3 regions of the Paenibacillus sp. J22P90 genome follow, and region 2 is predicted to be linked to each of the others. Evidence: riboswitches for the same ligand, from Rfam matches in the RefSeq annotation. Region 2 holds a riboswitch; each other region holds the start of a gene.

What was found. Region 2 has a riboswitch for ZMP and ZTP ahead of AC58UX_RS29155 (HAD hydrolase family protein). Riboswitches for the same ligand answer to the same signal wherever they lie in the genome.
Region 1: linked by a shared signal. The riboswitch ahead of AC58UX_RS15425 (DJ-1/PfpI family protein) and the one ahead of AC58UX_RS29155 (HAD hydrolase family protein) in region 2 are both predicted to bind ZMP and ZTP.
Region 3: linked by a shared signal. The riboswitch ahead of rpiB (ribose 5-phosphate isomerase B) and the one ahead of AC58UX_RS29155 (HAD hydrolase family protein) in region 2 are both predicted to bind ZMP and ZTP.

Annotation. Positions count from the first base shown of each region.
Region 1 covers NZ_JCAUAY010000004.1:254,873-261,028, forward strand. Annotated here, with positions in the region: gene AC58UX_RS15415 (toxic anion resistance protein) at 26-1,117, opposite strand; gene AC58UX_RS15420 (hypothetical protein) at 1,132-1,797, opposite strand; gene AC58UX_RS15425 (DJ-1/PfpI family protein) at 2,072-2,341, opposite strand; ZMP/ZTP riboswitch at 2,389-2,469, opposite strand; gene AC58UX_RS15430 (LysE/ArgO family amino acid transporter) at 2,536-3,144, opposite strand; gene AC58UX_RS15435 (aminoglycoside phosphotransferase family protein) at 3,177-4,088, opposite strand; gene AC58UX_RS15440 (DUF3221 domain-containing protein) at 4,116-5,021, opposite strand; gene AC58UX_RS15445 (DUF1801 domain-containing protein) at 5,198-5,608, shown strand; gene asd (aspartate-semialdehyde dehydrogenase) at 5,649-6,156, opposite strand, start outside.
Region 2 covers NZ_JCAUAY010000013.1:22,479-28,634, forward strand. Annotated here, with positions in the region: gene AC58UX_RS29150 (CehA/McbA family metallohydrolase) at 1-1,540, shown strand, start outside; ZMP/ZTP riboswitch at 1,622-1,699, shown strand; gene AC58UX_RS29155 (HAD hydrolase family protein) at 1,773-2,183, shown strand; gene AC58UX_RS29160 (exo-alpha-sialidase) at 2,260-5,007, opposite strand; partial or broken gene AC58UX_RS29165 (Nif3-like dinuclear metal center hexameric protein) at 5,234-5,808, shown strand; gene AC58UX_RS29170 (oxidoreductase) at 5,854-6,156, shown strand, end outside.
Region 3 covers NZ_JCAUAY010000011.1:155,368-161,523, forward strand. Annotated here, with positions in the region: gene AC58UX_RS28045 (family 16 glycosylhydrolase) at 1-138, opposite strand, end outside; gene AC58UX_RS28050 (glycoside hydrolase family protein) at 141-1,148, opposite strand; gene glyA (serine hydroxymethyltransferase) at 1,318-2,568, opposite strand; gene AC58UX_RS28060 (TIGR01440 family protein) at 2,605-3,210, opposite strand; gene rpiB (ribose 5-phosphate isomerase B) at 3,227-3,685, opposite strand; ZMP/ZTP riboswitch at 3,790-3,870, opposite strand; gene AC58UX_RS28070 (low molecular weight protein arginine phosphatase) at 3,925-4,497, opposite strand; gene AC58UX_RS28075 (manganese efflux pump MntP) at 4,573-5,133, opposite strand; gene AC58UX_RS28080 (L-threonylcarbamoyladenylate synthase) at 5,204-6,156, opposite strand, start outside.

The DNA of each region.
Region 1 (6,156 bases), on a different contig from region 2:
GACAGCACATTCTACTTATTCTATTTTATTCCAAAAGCCCGCCTAGTTCGGAAGCTTTAATTTCCGCTGTTGTTTTATTTCCTGGCGCTAGACCTAAACGCTGGGTCATTTGCTGACTGATGTTCCCAAGCCGCTGCGTATGCTCTGTTGCCGATTGAATGATTGTCCGATTCGACTGTTCAAAAAGATCCAAAGCAGCGAAAAGATCGGTCATCCCTCTTTCGATCGAATCCATTTGCAAGCCTGGTTTGCCAAGCAGCTCATTCGTTCTTTGCGTCGTTTCCTTCAACAAACGCGAGTTATCTTCGAACATTTTATTCAAAGTTGAGTTAGCGGAGTTTACCGCTTCAATCGTCTGAACTTGATCCTCGATCGCCATCGAGATCATCGCGGAGACGGTCAGCAGGTTCTGCGTTTTATCAATCGTCGCATCAACAGCATCAATCAGTTTATCGTTATTGTCATTGATGATATCCGTTCCAGCGATCGCTTGTTGGTAAAGAATAACCATCTCCTGAAAAGATTGAATGCGAGTAACTACTTTACGCAGGCCTCTTTCTAAATGTGTTTTGCGGTTTTCATTCTCGGGCTTGGCTATTTCAACTTCGAAAAGCTGCTTTAAATTCTCACCCATTGCAATCCGCATTTGCAAATTGTAGACGGATTCTAACGAATTTTTCTTCAACGTTTTCATATACGCCATATTTTCTTCCAGTGTTTCCTTGCCATTTCGCAGGGATTGCACAATCGCATTTACGTTCGTTTTTACCGATTGATACTTATAAATATAGTTCTTCAGCGGCGTCTTTTTCATCATTTTCTCAAAAAATCCAAGCTGCTTGCTCTTGCTCAAAGAATCAATTTCGCCGCGCAGCTTCAAAATGTTGTTCTGCACCTCTGAGCGCTTGCCTGACATCAATTCAGTCACGGGACGCTCCAGCATGGCTAAGGATTGCCCAGCTTGTTCCATCGTTTTGGCACCCATGCGACCGATGGAGTCCATCAAGGTTTCTAATTCCATGGTATCGGTCGAAGATACTTTCTCGAGCAGCTGCTTTGCTTCTTGTTCAACTTTCTGCAAATCTGTTGATTTTAATTGCACCAATTGGGTAGTCAATGTACCATGCCTCCTTAGTCTGTTGAACGATAACGTTGTTGGATAAGTTCCATACGTGTCTGTAATTCAATTAAATCTTTCTGTTCAATCGTTTCTACGTAGTCGGAAAGTTTCGAGTTAATGTCCTTAATTCCTGTAAGTAGTAACCGACGATTCATTCGTTTCGCTTCTCCTCCCAGCTTCAGGAAGGGGTTAATCGCACCATTCAGATCCTTAAAAATTAATCGTTGTATGTTATGATTCATATTTGCATCATTTAATTCTTTGAGCTGTGGGATTAATCTGCCTACCCGAGCCAGCAAGCTTAACGTTTTCTCCACAATTTCGTCGTCTAACGTATTCTTCTGTCCCTCTGAAATCATCGTCTCCTCGATGACATGAATATATTCCGCGATGGGATCCCAGAAAGGGTCACTATCGTCTTTGGGAGCAATTGACGTAGCAGGGCTAGGGCTCTGCGAAGCTGATGCAGCCTGGGTTTGGGAAGATTCATTCAGCGGAGCCGGATTTGTTCTTCCCTTTATAGCTATAGAAGTTCGGCTCAGTACCAGAATACTACCGAAAGTTAGTGCCGCGGGAACTAATAAATTAAGTGATTCCGGTAAAAAATTAGCGGTTATAAGACTCGCCACATATCCTGCGACTGAGATGCCTGCAGCGACTTTGAATTGCTTTTGCATGATACGTTCACACCCCTGTTCCATCGTGTTACCCTACTAAAATCATAGCTCCCCTAGCGATTGATGTCAATTTCATACAGAAAAACGATGCGCCAGGGAAATAATCGTCGTAATGTGTCAAGTTCCCTTATTGTTGGAAAGCTGCGTTCGATTCGAGGAATCAAGAATGGGAGTCATCTCCGCCACTGATACTCAATCAACGAAGCTGACGCTAGCGCACGCTCCTCGCCAAAAAGCCTAGAAACAACATATAGCGCGGCATCGAACCCAGCCGTTACCCCTGCGGACATGACGATCCAGTTCGTGATCCTAAACCACCAGGCACAATCAAAATATCAGGTATAGGACAATTCGCAAAGCTGAATTTGGGAATTATACTTAGTCCGCTAACGGTATTCACTGGCTTTACTTCTTCCGCCACGGTGTAGACTTTGAAATCTTTGCCCCAGTTAGTTGATGCGCCGAATACATCATAAGGACCTCCGATATCCAGCAAATCTACCCTCTCATAAATAAGGACTGCCACATTTCTAGCTCGTTCCATGGATAACCTCTCCTTTAAAATGAAAGAGCATCTGATCCAATGATCAAATGCTCTGCCCAGGCGAACGGCTGTTATGACATATGTGCTCCCTCGTAGTGATCTACGTTTCGCCAGTTACACATACCAAATATTACCTTTATTATAATCCGCATGATCTAACAAAAACTAGTAAGATTTCGTTATCTTTCATTCCGCTAGACTAATTGGAAAACTAAATACACAGCAGTTCCCCACATAATGAGCGCGGAAGCTTTATTAAGAAAACTTATAAATGATCTCGACTTATCCAATCTCCCAACTTGTCTACCTACAAGCGCAAGCGCCAAAAACCATATCCAAGAAACCAAAATACACGCTATGGCAAAAACAAATTTTTCTTTTCCCGCATAGTGGATAGAGCTCGTTCCAATAACACCGATCGTATCCAAAATCGCATGCGGATTTAATAAGGAAACCGATGCAGCAAAAGCGATTTGCTTCTTAGGCGAAAGTGCTTTTTCTTCCGAGTCACTTGACGATGGTTTACTTTTCCAAGTGACAAACCCCATGTACAGGAGGAACAAAATACCTAGTAAAAATAACACCGTTTTAACCATGGGCAGCGTTACTACTATGACGGATATTCCTAAAATAGCTAATGATATGAGCAACGTATCACACAGTGATGCGGTAATAACGACAGGCAGCGCCCGAATAAATCGTGGTTGGGTCACACCTTGATTAAAGACAAATACATTTTGAACACCTAAGGGCAAGATAAGTCCTGCTGCTAAAAGAATGCCTTGAAAGATAGCCGAAAGCATGATGTTGTTCTCCTACTCCTATCTAATAAACGTTAACTAGGCTCTTTGAATTGTGCGTATTCACAAAGAACCTCATCTATCGTACGTCTGGAAATGGCGGCCAGTCCTGGGTTTGTGTTTATGTAATACGCATAAGCAATCAATCCAAAAGATAGCGCCCAACCGCGACCTCTCGACCACGTCTCTTCATCGTTTGTAAGCAAGGTGCGGAATAGCTTCCTGCCGTCCGCTGAGAGGAAAGTCCATGCAACCATCAGGTCACAGGCAGGATCGCCAATACCAAGCGTACCAAAATCGATCACCGCGCTTAGTTTTCCCTGCTCGATTAACAGATTCCCTGGATGTAGATCTCCATGGAGCCAAACGGATTTCCCCTGCCATACCGGCGTTTGCAGAGCCAATTCCCAAACTGCAGTTGCCGCATCCGTGTCGATAATGCCGCTCAAGTTGGCGATTGCCTCTCTGACCGCTGCATCACGCAGTGCTAGTGGCACACCTCTGCCAGAAGTGTGCGAAACGGGAACAGGGCCATCCGTGGTATCGATGCGTTGAATAGCATGAATGAAATGCGCTAATTCTGTTGCCGCTTGTTCCTGGCTTTCGAGTGTGGCGATCGTTGCGTTCTCGCCTTCAAGCCAGCGATAGACGGACCATTGCCACGGGTAGCCTTCAGCAGGAACTCCCATCGCCAGTGGGACCGGGATAGCTAGAGGTATCAACGGTGCCAGCGTGGGCAGCCAACGTTGCTCCTTTGCCACCTGCCCGATCGCCCAATCCGCACGGGGCAGCCGCACCGCCTTATCATCCCCAAGACGAAAAATAGCATTGTCCGTTCCGGCTGAGTCCACTGGCAGGATACGGAGATGTGCCCAATGTGGAAATTGTGAAGCGATTAACTGCTGTACGAGTCTTACGTCAATATGCTGAACATGAACTTGGCTCATTCGTGAACTTCCTTTCACTTTTCGCATTTAACCATCGATAACGACCTTCGACACAAATTTCTCCGTACTGAAATCATAACCTGCGAACCACATTTTCACCTGCTTACCGACTGTGATGTCAGGGAATTGTGCTGGATCGCTTCCCGTTCTAATTTGGGTAAATGGAAATAATCTATATTTTACACCGTCTACTTCAATGGTGCGCTCTATGTTTACTCCCTCACCTTTGGTAACGATGCCTGTAACCTTCCCACTTACATCACCGATGCCTTTGTCCTCTGAGATGATTTGAAGCCGCAGCCCCGTCGTTTGACCTGGGTAACTCGTGAGCATCGTGCCTTCCGCCCACACTTTGACGACGGATCCAATCTGAACCGCATTCGGTTTAAGCTTTTTCCCTTCGAATTCAATGTTAGCATCTTCAGACATGGCATACCATGCGGCATCTGGCATTTTCTTCTCTTGGTCAAGGAATTTGTCGCCAGAGACGACTAAAAATCTTCCCTTCTCATCGATTGCCGTGATTTTCCCACTTACACCTGATTGCTCATCAATCGTATATACCGTTATGTTCAATGGGAACTCCACGCCGATCGCCTCATAGAAGGATTGCTTTAGCTTAGCTTTTTCTGCATCCGACATCGATTTCGCATGCTCGCCTACGCGGCGCACCTCCAGAAAAACTTCTTTCTCTGTGCTGTAGGAGGATTGCATTTTGACTTGATTTTTTTCAAAAACGGCCACTAAAGTTGGAAGTTGATTGGCATACTTCTGTAAGTCCTCTTTGGATACAGACTCCAGCTTTTTTGGTACCTCTGATTGCTTCGTACCATTTTCGTGAGGATTCGCTGTATATCGTTCACCACACCCCACGATTAAACCAGCAATAAGCATCGTAGCTATTAGCATTGGAAACCAATACGCCTTCTTCACATAACATCCCCCCATCTATCCTCCACATCATCTTAACAAACACACTGGGTAACTATTAGACGATCATTACCTTATAAATGTTTCTAATTCCAACCTTTATTTGGTAGAATAATCATGACAAGCCATCACATGTGAAGATCAAGAAGGAGTGTTTTCTATTGGCGTACGAGGCAAAAATGAAAATAAACGATAGCAGCGTTCTTGAGTTTATCGAAAGTGTTGAAAGCCCTAAGAAGCGAGCAGATGCTTACTTGTTACTTGATCTTTTTACGGAAACGACAGGCTATGAACCGAAAATGTGGGGACCCAGCATCATTGGCTTCGGCGCCTATCACTATAAATATGCCTCCGGGCACGAAGGCAATGCGCCGTTAACCGGCTTCTCACCACGCAAAGCCAAAATCAGTTTATATATTGGTACGGGTGATACAGTTCAAGAGAACTTATTGAAAGACTTTGGCAAACATGAACTCGCAAAAGCCTGCATCTATATCAATAAGATTGCAGATATCGACGTTGATGTGTTAAAGGCGTTAATCCAACATTCAGTTACCTTTACGAAGGAACGATATCCAGATCATACTTAACTAAAAAACAGCAAGCATCGAAGATGCTCGCTGTTTTTTCTTATTTCGCTTGAATATACCCTTCAGCCTTCAGCAATTCGGCGATGAGAACAGCTCCACCAGCTGCGCCGCGTAATGTGTTATGCGATAAGCCTACAAATTTAAAATCAAACATGGAGTCTTCACGCAATCTACCCACGGAAACGCCCATTCCGCGTTCAATGTTACGATCAAGATTCGTTTGAGGTCTGTTTTCTTCTTCAAAATACGTAATAAACTGTTTCGGCGCACTTGGAAGTTCAAGCTCCTGCGGGCGGCCTTTGAATGCCAACCAACGCGCAAGAATTTCTTCTTTCGATGGTTTCTTCTCAAAGGAAGCAAACACTGTTGCCATATGTCCGTCTGTAACTGGAACACGGATACATTGCGTCGTAATGAGTGGTGAAGAAGCTTTCACAATTTGATTATTAACGATGCTGCCCCAGATGCGCAGCGGCTCCTGCTCGCTTTTCTCTTCTTCCCCGCCAATGTAAGGAATAACGTTATCAAGCATTTCCGGCCAATCTGTA
Region 2 (6,156 bases):
AGGAATCATTTTTCAGCAAGAGACAATTACGGAAACGCAAGGCAAGCTCAATTTGACCGTAACGGATACCCAAGGTAACGGAATGATCGCGCAAGTAAAACTATTTCCGATGTTAGCTGACGACACGATGGAAACCGTCTATCAGGCAAATCATAGAATCGATTTTATCCTTGAATATACGTTGCCGGGTGGGAGCGTAACTTTGCCACTTCCATTAACTAATGAAAATAATGGTCGTTATTTGCTCGAAGTATCTAAAGGCCCTGCTTACAAGATTGTGAAGCGAGAAATAATCGTTAACGCGAATGAGGCGTTGGCTTGTCAAATTTGCCTCCCACAAATGGTGGATTGGACTGGAGAAGGCTGGTATGCGGGGGATTTGCATCATCATAGCGTCTATTCAAGTCCTCTTCACGGCGGGACGGATGACGTTATTGAGTCGCCGCAGCAAGTAGCATTTTCAATGGCAGCCGCAGGGCTAGATTATGGCGCGTTAAGCGATCATCACAATATTAAAAATCATCAAGATTGGCTCGCTACAGCGACAGACACGTTTTTACCAATTGTATCTAAAGAGATATCTACGACGAATGGACATGTCCTGTCATTAGGTGTTCATACCGACGTTATTTATAAAATACCGAAACAGGAAGACCGCACTGAACAATATTTGCGCCAAGAACATATTCGGACTTCGGAGGAGATCAGAGCGTGCGGGGGGCTTCCTCAGATCAACCATCCATGTGACAGGAATCCTGCAATTTCATTAGATCCGAAGTTTGCAGATATGATAGAAATATTTGATACAATTGAAGTTTGGAATGGCTCCAACCCGATGATCCCTGGAACGCCAAACTATGACGCCTTTATGTTCTGGTTGTCATTACTTGAAGAAGGGCGATTTGTTGCAGCTACGAGTGGAAGTGATACCCATAATATATGGGCGGATGACTTACACGGAAGACTTGAAAAATTTCCGTGGATGATCGCACATGGTAGAGAAATCTTTGATACTCTTCCAGTTGATCGACAGGATGTCCTTCGCTATCTCTTAGAAGTGCTCCAAGAAACAACGCCTATTATGGAGGAGTGGGCAGAAAATCGCTTAGGAAGCGGTTGCGTGCAAACATATATCCATACAGAGCAGCCGTTGACGGTAGAGTCCGTTTTGGATGCGCTGCTCAAAGGACATAGCTTTTTGACAAGCGGACCGTTGCTTCGGGTATCTGTAGAAGGTAAAGGTCCTGGGGAAACGCTCGTGACGGACAAGCAGTCTGTTAGCGCAGATGTTACGATTTTGTCCAATGTTCCATTAGACAGACTTTGCTTGTACACAAATGGCGAACAAAGAACGTACATTCCGTTAACGAATCGACTTGTGGACACAGAAAGCGAGGCTCAAGGCGCGGGGATTGTCTATGATTATAGTTTGGAAGTACCGGACATTCCTGTGGATAAAGTGAAATGGATTGTAGTAACTTTAGAAAAAGGCAGGGAATTCAGAGCGATTAGCAACCCAGTATTTATTGAGGCTAAATGAAGAGCAGTTTGAAGAATTTGCTAAATTAGTTACAAGTCATTGAAATGCTCTGGTAGTATTTGTTATTATGAAAATAATTTTGAGCTTATATGTGACTGGCGAAACATGGGGATCCATGAGGAAGCATATAGGATATAGCCGTACGCCTGGGCAGAGGTAAGGGGATTTTCCCCTTACCTCTTTATGTTTATTTGAGAGGAGTTGGAGAACATTAAATACTCGGCAATTGTACTTGATTTGGACGGAACGTTTCTCAACTCAGGCAGGATTTGAAAGGCATTCACTTGAAGTCACTAAGATTCTGATCACACATTTTGACAGCCCAGAAGAGATAAGAAGTTATTTAGGGAAGCAAGTGCATTTTGTAGTAACGGATCGTGGAACACTTATACAAATAATGAATCGCTCGATAAGTAAGGCCAGCGGTGTAGAGTTGCTTCTTATGCACTTAAAGATCCACTTATCCCAAGTCATTTTGTTTGGTGACGATTATAACGACCTCGAACTTTTTGAAATGCCGTTCCACAAAGTTGCCATGTTTAATGCTGTCAGCGAACTAAAAGAGTTAGCTAATCAAATTACGGATTCCAATGATAATGACGGCATTGCAATAGTACTGGAGCAGCTATGCTTACAGGGATAAAAGCCTCCGCCAAAAGGCTGAGGCCCCTATCACTCAAACATCAAGTACACAATACGATTACCTCTACACAATCAGCTTAGTTCCCAAAGAACACCTTGTCGACATAAATGTCGTCTCCCGTGGTCGGCGTTCCGCCGCTGGAGAACTTGAAGCCGTTCAGCTTCAGGATGTTGCCAGGGGAGGCGTACGTGCCGGCGGTGCCAATGTAGTCGTTGTTAATGTACACAGCAGCTGAAGTTTTGTTCGCTTCGAGGCGGAACTTGTTCCACGCGTTCAGCGTCGAGACAGTGCTGGCGCCGCCAATCACGACCCAATCAGAGCCGTCGTAATACTTCACGCTGCCGTCGCTATTAAGCGCCAAGTGATAAATGCTGTTCGTACCCGTACTCACCGACCCGTTGATGCCGAACAAGAAGCCGGTCGGTGCTGCAGTGACGTAAGCATAGAACTCTAGCGTCTTGCTATCCGCTGAATCAGCGTTCTCTGCCGCCATCGCGATAGCGCTAGTCGAGTTGTCATAGATCCTCAACGACTTGGTGCCCTCATAAGCGCGCGTATTGGAGACTGTCGCCATAGTAGCTGTTGTATAGCCGGCAGGCGAGGACCCCACGGTATCGCTCTCGAACGTGTTATTAATTGCATTTACCTCCGTAATCAATACATCGTCCACATACGCCTTGTCGCCGGTCGGCGCGGTACCGGAGCTGGAGAATGCGAAGCCGTTTAACAACTGAACATTTGCCGGAATGGCGTACATTGTAGCCGTACCGATGAGTGTCCCTCCAACATACACTTTAGCATTCGTCAGGGTAGCATCTACCCGTACGAGGCTCCAGCTATTCGTAGGCACTGTCCCCGCCGCACCGATCTGCACCCAACCCGAGCCGTTGTGATATTGAACGGACCCGTTAGAGAATACCGCAAAATGATAAACCTCGGTATCTCCCGAACTCACCTGTCCCAGCACATTAAACATGATTGATCCTGAGGTCGCATAACCGGTCGGCTTCAAGCGGAATGACAGCTGTTTGCTCCCCGTCGCATCCACGGTTTTCTCAATCAAAGCGATCCCACTGCTCGAAGTGTCGTTGATATATAGTGCGCGATCGCTCTCAAACCCGTCAGCATTGCTGACCGTCACCATGTTGTCGTTGGAGTAGCCGTACGGGGCTTCCGATAATGCGTTATTTTCAAAAGAGTCTTCCGTCGAATAAAGCTCCAGTTCGTTCAAAGCGATGTAGGCGGATGTGCCACTGGCGAGCACCTTTACATACCGCGCCGATAAAGGAACTCCGAAATGCGTATATTCCATTGCATAATGTTTTTTGTTCGAGTACGTTTTGACTGGGATACCCCAGTTGACGCCGTCCGTGGAAAAATAAATATCCGCCGTCTCAGCCGTGCCGATGTTCAAGCTAGTGCCGATATCGGTGATCCGGTATGTTTTATCCAGTTCGATTTGGAACGAGGCGTTTGTCGTGCTACCGGCCGACCCAGTCTTAAGGGCACCGCTCCAATAATTGGTGCTGCCGTCGAAGGCTCCAGCGATGCGTGCTTCGGGATGCGAAGCATTCGAGTAACTCATGTCCGTCGTGACCGTAATTTTGCTTTGCTTGTATTTTTCATTGAGATCGATACGGTTGATCGGGGTTTTGACGACATCGACGAGCTTGCCCCAGATGGACAGTTTGTTCGGACTCGGGAAGTAAGAGTAGCTCCAATCCGCCCCGGTATCACCCACCTGCAAGAACCTGTTCGGACCGCCCGTAACTAAGCCCGTATACCCTGTAGTTTCTAACACATCTGCCGTTTCGGAAAAAGTAGAGGTGAAATTGCTCCATGAAGTGCCGTTGCCGTCCTCGGAAAGCAGAAACTTCGTATTCGGCCGGCCGTAGCTAAGCACCAGAACGCCGTTGGGCAGGAGCAGAAGTTCGGGGTCAACGCTTTGAGCATTGGTATCCGAGACACCGGGCAGCTTAGCAGGGGTGGTCCATGTAAGGCCGTTGTCGGTAGAGCGAGCGTAATACATCGGCACAAAGCTGTTGGTCCGCATGACAGCCAGCAACGAACCGTTGGCGGTCCGAGCAATCGCTGTTTCGTTGAAGCCCAAGCTCGAGACGTAGCCGATCGTGGAAATGACGTTCCATGTAGCTCCGCCGTCTGTTGATTTGGCCAACATGGAACGGTTAACAACATCGCCCGTGTAGTTGCCATAGGCTGGCATATACAGGGTACCGTCAGGATCCGCTACAATTCCGCGATGCATCCGGGGTTCACCGTTGATGGAGTTAGGGAACGTGATGGTGCCGTTCGTATACGTCGTCCAGTTGACGCCGTTGTCGGACGACGTATAATACTGCATGGTCCATTTTTTGTTTGCTGTACCAGAAACAACCCCAGTCGGTTTGAAATCGACGGCCAGAAGCGTGCCATCGTTCCGTTTAACGGCATTGATAAAAGCGAGCGACGTCCCAGTCACCTCCGTAGAAGAGGGGAATGTCAAGCCCCCGTCCGTAGAGACGCGGTACGTGTTGACAGGAGTAACGCTGGCGGAATCAGGCGACTCGCTATAGCTCAGAAAAATTTTCTTGTACACATTGCCGCTGCCATCCACCGCATCGAATCCAAATACGAATGGAAACTGCTTCAACTGGCTGCCAGTTGCCGTTGTGATTGTGCCAGGTTGACTAGTATGAACCTCTACATCTGCGATTGCCGCACCTGCGGTTAAAGCGCCGCAGAACAAGCCAATTCCCGCCGCCACAGTCAATCCTAACCATTTGGCGGATTTTATCCTCCAGTCTACCCAATCCCTATTTCCCATCAACATCGCTCCTTCGCAATTTTGAAATGAATTACAAATTTAATTAATGAAATGGAGGGCCAAAATATAAGGTGAATTTATACAGGTTTTAGTTGAATTTTTCGGTTTTCAAAAACACTGGGCTTCCCCGTTCATCGATAGCCTATTTTCGTAACGCGCAGGTTTGTTGCGTATTTTGCCGAATAGAAGTATTCATTATGAAATGTGCATGATTGGGGGGATACAAGTGAATACAGAACAATTTAATGAATTAATCGAAACCCTATTTGGTGATCTCCTACAACAATTTGCTTATGGGGAGGAATTTGCATTTTATAACTATGGTCCTGATGTATTTCATCGAATTGGGTATGCAACCAATATTACTCCCGAACTTATTGAACAAGCCGCACAAAAGAAAGTAGATCTTATAGTTACCCACCATGATGCATGGGATTTTGTCTTTGGAATGAAAGAAGATTGTCATAAACTTCTGGCATCCTATGGAATCAGTGATTTTTTCGTGCATTTGCCATTGGATTATGAAACTCCGAAAAGCTAATAAAAAGAGTGGGCATTATTACAGGGGCAGGAAACTCTACAAAATGTCTCCGTGATGCCCATTATTCAGAATGCGATTTCTATATTACTGGTGAGAAAATCTTATACACAATCCAGTATGCAACATTCATTAAAATGAACCTGATTGTTGGAAGTCACACGTTCACAGAGATTTTTGGAGTGAAATCCCTGTCTGAAAAAATCAAAGAAAAATTCGACTCTTTAGAGATTATTGAATTAGTTGAAGATCATATTGAATAGATTTGTTGTTATAATATTTTAACTATTAAGGGAGCAGGAGATATTATGGTGTATAAATGGGATGAGACGTATATACCTGATCAATCGGGAAAAACGATCATAATTACTGGATCCAGCAGTGGACTTGGATTGCAAACTGCGAGAGCGCTCGCCGTTAGAGGTGCAGAAGTGATTCTTGCCGTTCGTAATGAACAGAAAGGAATTGAGGCGGCACAACAAATTAAATTACTTCATGCAAAAGCAGACGTAAAGGTCATGAAGCTTAATTTGGGTGATCTTAACGACATTCGCAATTTTGTGGTAGATTTTAATAAGCAATATTCAGATTTGGACATTTTAATAAATAAT
Region 3 (6,156 bases), on a different contig from region 2:
GCCAGCAGGTGCAGCCGCCGAAGCCGGGGTGGGCGAAACTGTCGATAGCGCTGCAGTAGCCAGCAAACATAAGGGTAATACCGTGCGGAGCGGATTGACTAAACTAGTACGAAGCGGACTAAGCCATTTCAAGTTCATCATTAATCTCCTCCTAATGGAATTCGAATGTTGTACGATCGGCTCCCTTCTCGTTCAAGAACAGCACACAGCAGGACAGCAGGATTCCCGTTATCATCGAACCACAACTGAGGGCGTTCCAGTCGGTGTACGGATTGAGATACCTGATGAGCCCAGTGAATTTGTAGATCGAAAGCCAGCACATGCCGCGATGGTCGCCACGAAATACCGTCTGATGATTCAAATAAAGCCACAGAGCCGCGTTCTGATTTTGTAAAATAACCTTGAAAATCCTTCATCAATGCATAGTAGTCATTGCCCTGACACCATACGCAAGGGTCCTCAACCGCCCAATCGTTGGTCGGGTTCGACACCGCCACCTCTGGCAGCTTGCGGAACGGTCCGAGCGGATGGTCGGCAAAGGCGATGCCTGCATTCACCGCCCCGCCTTTTGGGGGAGGACCCTCGGCTACACCTTTATACATCATGAGGATTCGGCCGTCCACGGTTTCGCACACCGTAGGATTGCTCGTCATTAGACCATCCCACTCTCCTGGTGAAGCATCTAGTACAGGAGATGTTCCACGCGTCCATGGACCTGCGGGATGATCTGCGACAGCAACGCCGATCCGTTGATGGTTGCGATACGTCCACCATGTGGCTTCATCGGCAGCTTGGTCGAGATCAAAATCGGGGCCATGCGTCCCCATGTAGTACAAGTAATAACGATTATTGTGGTGCAAAATCGCTGGATTGTGCGCCACATCCCGATCCCAGCTCGCTGCGCCCTCGCGACAGGTCCAGAGCGTATCCACATGGTGGAACGGCCCCAGTGGATTGTCAGCCACCGCATAGGCGATTTCGGAATGCGTGACCCACGCCTCAAAGCCCACTTTCTCAGGCCAACGCGAGTAAAATAAGTAGTACCTCCCCTCCGCATCTCGTGTCATCGAACCACACCACACATGCCAACCATCTAGCTCAAACTTCGCATTGGCCGGCACCGGCCGAAGCCGTTCTTGAAAATTCATGCTCACCTCTCCTAGCTGTGTAAGGGTTTACATTCGTACAGACTCAGTGTAAGGCGTGCGCTTATCTGAAAGGTTTCATATTTTCGTAAGATGGTTTGAAGTTTTGGGGATGTGTTTCCGCGTGGACAAAAAAAGACCAGCTCCAATGAGCTGGCCCTGTCTCTAATGATTAGTAAGTCAAACCTGGGTAAAGCGGGTATTGTGCCGTTAAATCGGACACCATGCCACGAGCTTTCTCAAGCGTAGCTTCGTCTTTCGGGTTTTTCAACGTCAGCGCGATAACTTTCGCGATCGTTTTCATCGCTTCTTCGTCCATACCACGGGAAGTTACAGCCGGTGTACCCAAGCGGATACCGCTAGTGATGAACGGGCTAGTTGGGTCGAAAGGAATCGCGTTTTTGTTCGCTGTAATACCGATCTCATCAAGCACGTGCTCTGCATCCTTACCTGTGATGTTCAGGTTACGCAGGTCAACCAACATCAAGTGGTTGTCTGTACCGCCGGAAACAAGGTTGATGCCTTCAGCTGTAAGAGCCGTCGCCAATGCTTGTGCGTTGTTGATGACGTTTTGACCGTACACTTTGAAATCCGGTTGAAGAGCTTCACCGAAAGATACAGCTTTCGCTGCGATCGTGTGCATCAAAGGACCACCTTGGGAACCAGGGAATACCGCTTTATCAATCGCTGCTGCCCAAGCTTTTTTCGTAAGAATCATACCGCCGCGAGGACCACGAAGCGTTTTGTGTGTTGTAGTTGTTACAAAATGTGCGTGTGGCACTGGGTTCGGGTGCAAACCAGCTGCTACTAGACCAGCGATGTGCGCCATATCAACGAAGAACAATGCGCCTACATCGTTAGCGATGGAAGCCAATGCTTCGAAATCAATCGTACGCGGGTATGCACTTGCACCAGCTACGAGCATGCGAGGCTTATGTTTGAAAGCTGCTTTACGAACATCGTCATAGTCGATGCGAGCATCTTTTTCGCTTACGCCGTAAGCTACGAAGTTGTAAAGAATACCGGAAGCATTAACTGGGCTACCGTGTGTTAAGTGACCACCGTGCGCAAGGTTCATACCAAGAACCGTGTCACCAGGGTTTAGCGCAGCCAAGTAAACAGCCATGTTCGCTTGCGCACCGGAATGCGGTTGAACGTTCGCGTGCTCAGCACCGAAAAGCTCTTTCGCGCGATCACGAGCGATGTCTTCCACGATGTCTACGTACTCACAGCCACCATAGTATCTTTTGCCTGGGTAGCCTTCTGCATATTTGTTCGTCAAAACAGTGCCCATAGCCTCAAGAACCGCTTGGCTCACGATGTTCTCGGAAGCGATTAACTCAATTTTGTCGCGTTGACGGCCTAGCTCAAGGTTCATAGCTTCTACGATTTTCGGATCTTGTTTGCTCAAAAAGTTTGTCATAGGGAATTCCTCCTAAGGATGTTAGTTGAAAATAAATTAGCAATCTGCATCAGGTGCAGCTTGTTGATAAAGTTGATCCGCCTGATCAGCGGAGTATACAGCTCTAGTACCACCGATCAGCTTCGGCCGTGCGAATGCCATCGTGACATAAGCTTGGCCAATATGACGAACAGGCGGCCTTGCGGGAACAGCGACTCTGCGCAGATGCATGCCAATTAGCGTTGAGCCAATATCGATGCCTGCATGCGCCTGAATCGTCTCAACAACGACCGGCTTCGCGAAGTGTCTATACGCGTAGGAAGCCATCGAGCCCCCGGCCTTCGGCACGGGGATCACGGAAACAGGCTCCAGCTGTGGCGACAGCGCCAGCAGCTCTTCTTCTACGACCAGCGCACGATTCAGATGCTCGCAGCACTGGTAGGCCGCATACAGCCCGAACTCGCTGCAAATGCGCTTAACGGTTTCAAAAATCGGCTTAGCCGCATCCAGCGTGCCCGACGTACCGATCCGATGTCCGAGGATTTCACTCGTGCTCGTACCGATCACCACAATGTTGCCAGGACGCAGGCTGCCAACCGCAACCAACTCTCGTAGATTCGCTTCCAAAGCTTCTGCTATAGGTTCATACATAGAATCTGTCATTGTGGCTCCCTCATCTCTAGGGATGTACCGTGAAACGATCTTCGATGCTCTGTACTTTGTTAATCCGATTCTTGTGGCGGACACCTTCCGAAAACTCAGTTTCCAACCAGATTTTGACGATTTCTTCTGCTACGCCAGGACCAACAACACGCTCGCCCATCGCTAGTACGTTCGTATCATTATGTTCACGCGTCGCTTTCGCGGAGAAGAGGTCATGCACAAGCGCACAACGGATACCAGGAACTTTATTCGCAGCAATGGACATCCCAATGCCAGTTCCACAAAGCAGAATCCCTTTATCTGCGTCTCCTGAAACGACTTTTTCACAAACCTGAAGCGCATAATCTGGATAATCGACGGAATCGCCGCAGTTGCATCCGAAATCGATTACTTGATGACCTAATGATTCAATAAAAGGAATGATAACATCTTTCAAACGATAGCCTGCATGATCAGCACCTAAAGCAATTTTCATAACTTAAACGCTCCTTTTGACTTGTTCGAATTCGACCATCCTATTATATCCCAAAGCTCACCAAAAACGAAAAAAAGAGCGCACACGCTAGAAAACGCGCGTTGCTCTTTTGCCCAGGCGACCGGCCGTATAGCTCAATGCTCCATTGTGGTTACTCCCACTCGTCGCCAGTTACATTGAGTCTTGCTTGTTACTTTGTATTTTATCGCATTCCCTGCGATGTGTAAAGCTCTATTGGCCTAGCGTAATTTCTTCACCAATTTATCCAAGCTCCGACTAATTTCCTCAGCCGTATATCGATAATCAGCCAACGACCCACCATAAGGATCCGAGATGTCGTAATCGGGAATCGTATTTTCCAGCGTATACATACGACTTCTTTCTTCTATCGTTACCGTTTGGGACAGCGCCTGCTTAAGCTGAAGCTCTGTCGCAAGCTGCTCTCGTTCTTCAATCGCTTGGAGAATACGCGCATCGTCCTCTACGTACTCCTTGAGCGTATACGTCTTCTCGATCGCATGAGGAAAACGCCCAATGACTGTGCGCTTATGCCCCGTCGTCATCGTCAAGATCAGATCCGCCCAATCCACATCCGCCGAGCTTATCGCCAAAGAACTGATAGCTTCCTTGAAACCCGCTTCATGCAGAAGCGACTGGCTATTTCTCGATATCGGGCCTCCCGTCATCGCAGATACACCTGCCGAACGAACCTCCGCCGCAAGCCCCTCTTGATGCACCCTCATACGCAGCAAACCTTCAGCTAACGGACTGCGGCACGTATTTCCTGTACAGACAAATAGAATTCGCAACATGAAATCCTCCTGAAAATAAGCATTTTAATTCCTAAACTATACGTATTATTTCAAAAGCTAACTCCCCATATTGTATCATAGTAAAAACTTGATCCCAAACCCTAATAAGATAAGTCCGCCGAATGCCTCGCCGTATTCCCCTACCCAACCGCTAACCCGTCTTCCTAGCAGCAAGCCCGCTATCGAAAGCAACCCGCCAAACAGACCAAAGATGAGCACGGTAAGCACAATGTCTGTAGCAAACATACCCAAAGAAACGCCCACAGAGAACGAATCTATACTAACGCTGAGGGCGAAAATGATGAGCCCCCATAACGTCCGATGATCGAATGACGACGCTTCTTCCCCGCGTATCGAGCTGTATACCATATGAGCGCCGAGTAAAATAAGTAAACATCCACCAGCGGCTGTCGCGACGTTTCCCAGAAGGAGAGAGACATACTGGCCCATAAACATGCCCGTCAGTGGCATAAGCACATGAAAGATGCCGATCACAATGCTGATTTTCAAAATGTCCAACAACCGAATGCCTTTCATTCCTATGCCAATTCCTAACGAAAAAGCATCTAGGCCCAAAGCAATCGCCATTATTCCAATTGTCATGAGTTGCCCAACTTGTATCCCAGATGCGAGCATAGTACGATCCCCCTTGTCCACGATTCTTTCTCAAGATATGCGGACAAACTGGGAATCATGCTAGTTAGCGTTAGAGACGAATCTGCTCATGACCAGCAGCTTTCAACAATCGATTCATAATGGCTCGGCCAATACCCGAATCGGGTACACCCTCTGCAACAATATAGCTAATACCCTGCTGATCAAAAGTCCGCAGAGCGGCATAAAGCTCCCGAGCTATCGTTTCGGGTTGAGATAAGGAGCCGCACGCAAGAACGAGATCTGCGCTGTACCCTCGCACTCTTTCTTCAAAAGTGAGAATGCCCGTCGATTCCCCGCGTGACTTCGCGGCATCGATATCCTTTTGAATCCAAGCCAAGACTTCCTGTTCGTCATTCCCTTGCACAATGTGCATGAAGCCCTTTGGCGCGTAATGCGCGTACTTCATCCCCGGTGCACGAGGCGTATCCGCAGCGGCTACCTCCGTATGTTCAGTGGCATGAATACGGATGTCTGGCAGAACGGCCTGCAGCTTTTCTGCAGTCACACCACCCGGCCTCAGCACATGCAACTCGCCGTCTACAAGCTGGATGACCGTGGACTCGACGCCAACGCCCGTGGCACCACCGTCTACAATGCCGCCAATTTTGCCATCCAAGTCATCACGTACATGAGAGGCCAGCGTCGGGCTCGGTCTACCCGAGCTATTCGCGCTTGGCGCAGCAATAGGAAGTCCCGCTTCACGAAGCAGTTGAAGGGCAACAGGATGATCCGGTATGCGAATACCGACCGTTTGCAATCCAGCCGTCACTAACGGCGAAAGGCTACCTGCAATAACAGGTAGCACAATGGTTAAAGGTCCGGGCCAGAACGCATTCATAAGCGCTTGATGATCGGTTGTCACACTATCTGGCTGAACAAGGCTGGAAAGCTGCTTCACATCAGCTATATGGACAATCAGAGGATTGTCGGAGGGTCTCCCTTTTGCTGCAAAAACCTCCTTCACCGCTCCGGTATTCGTCGCATCCGCACCAAGTCCATACA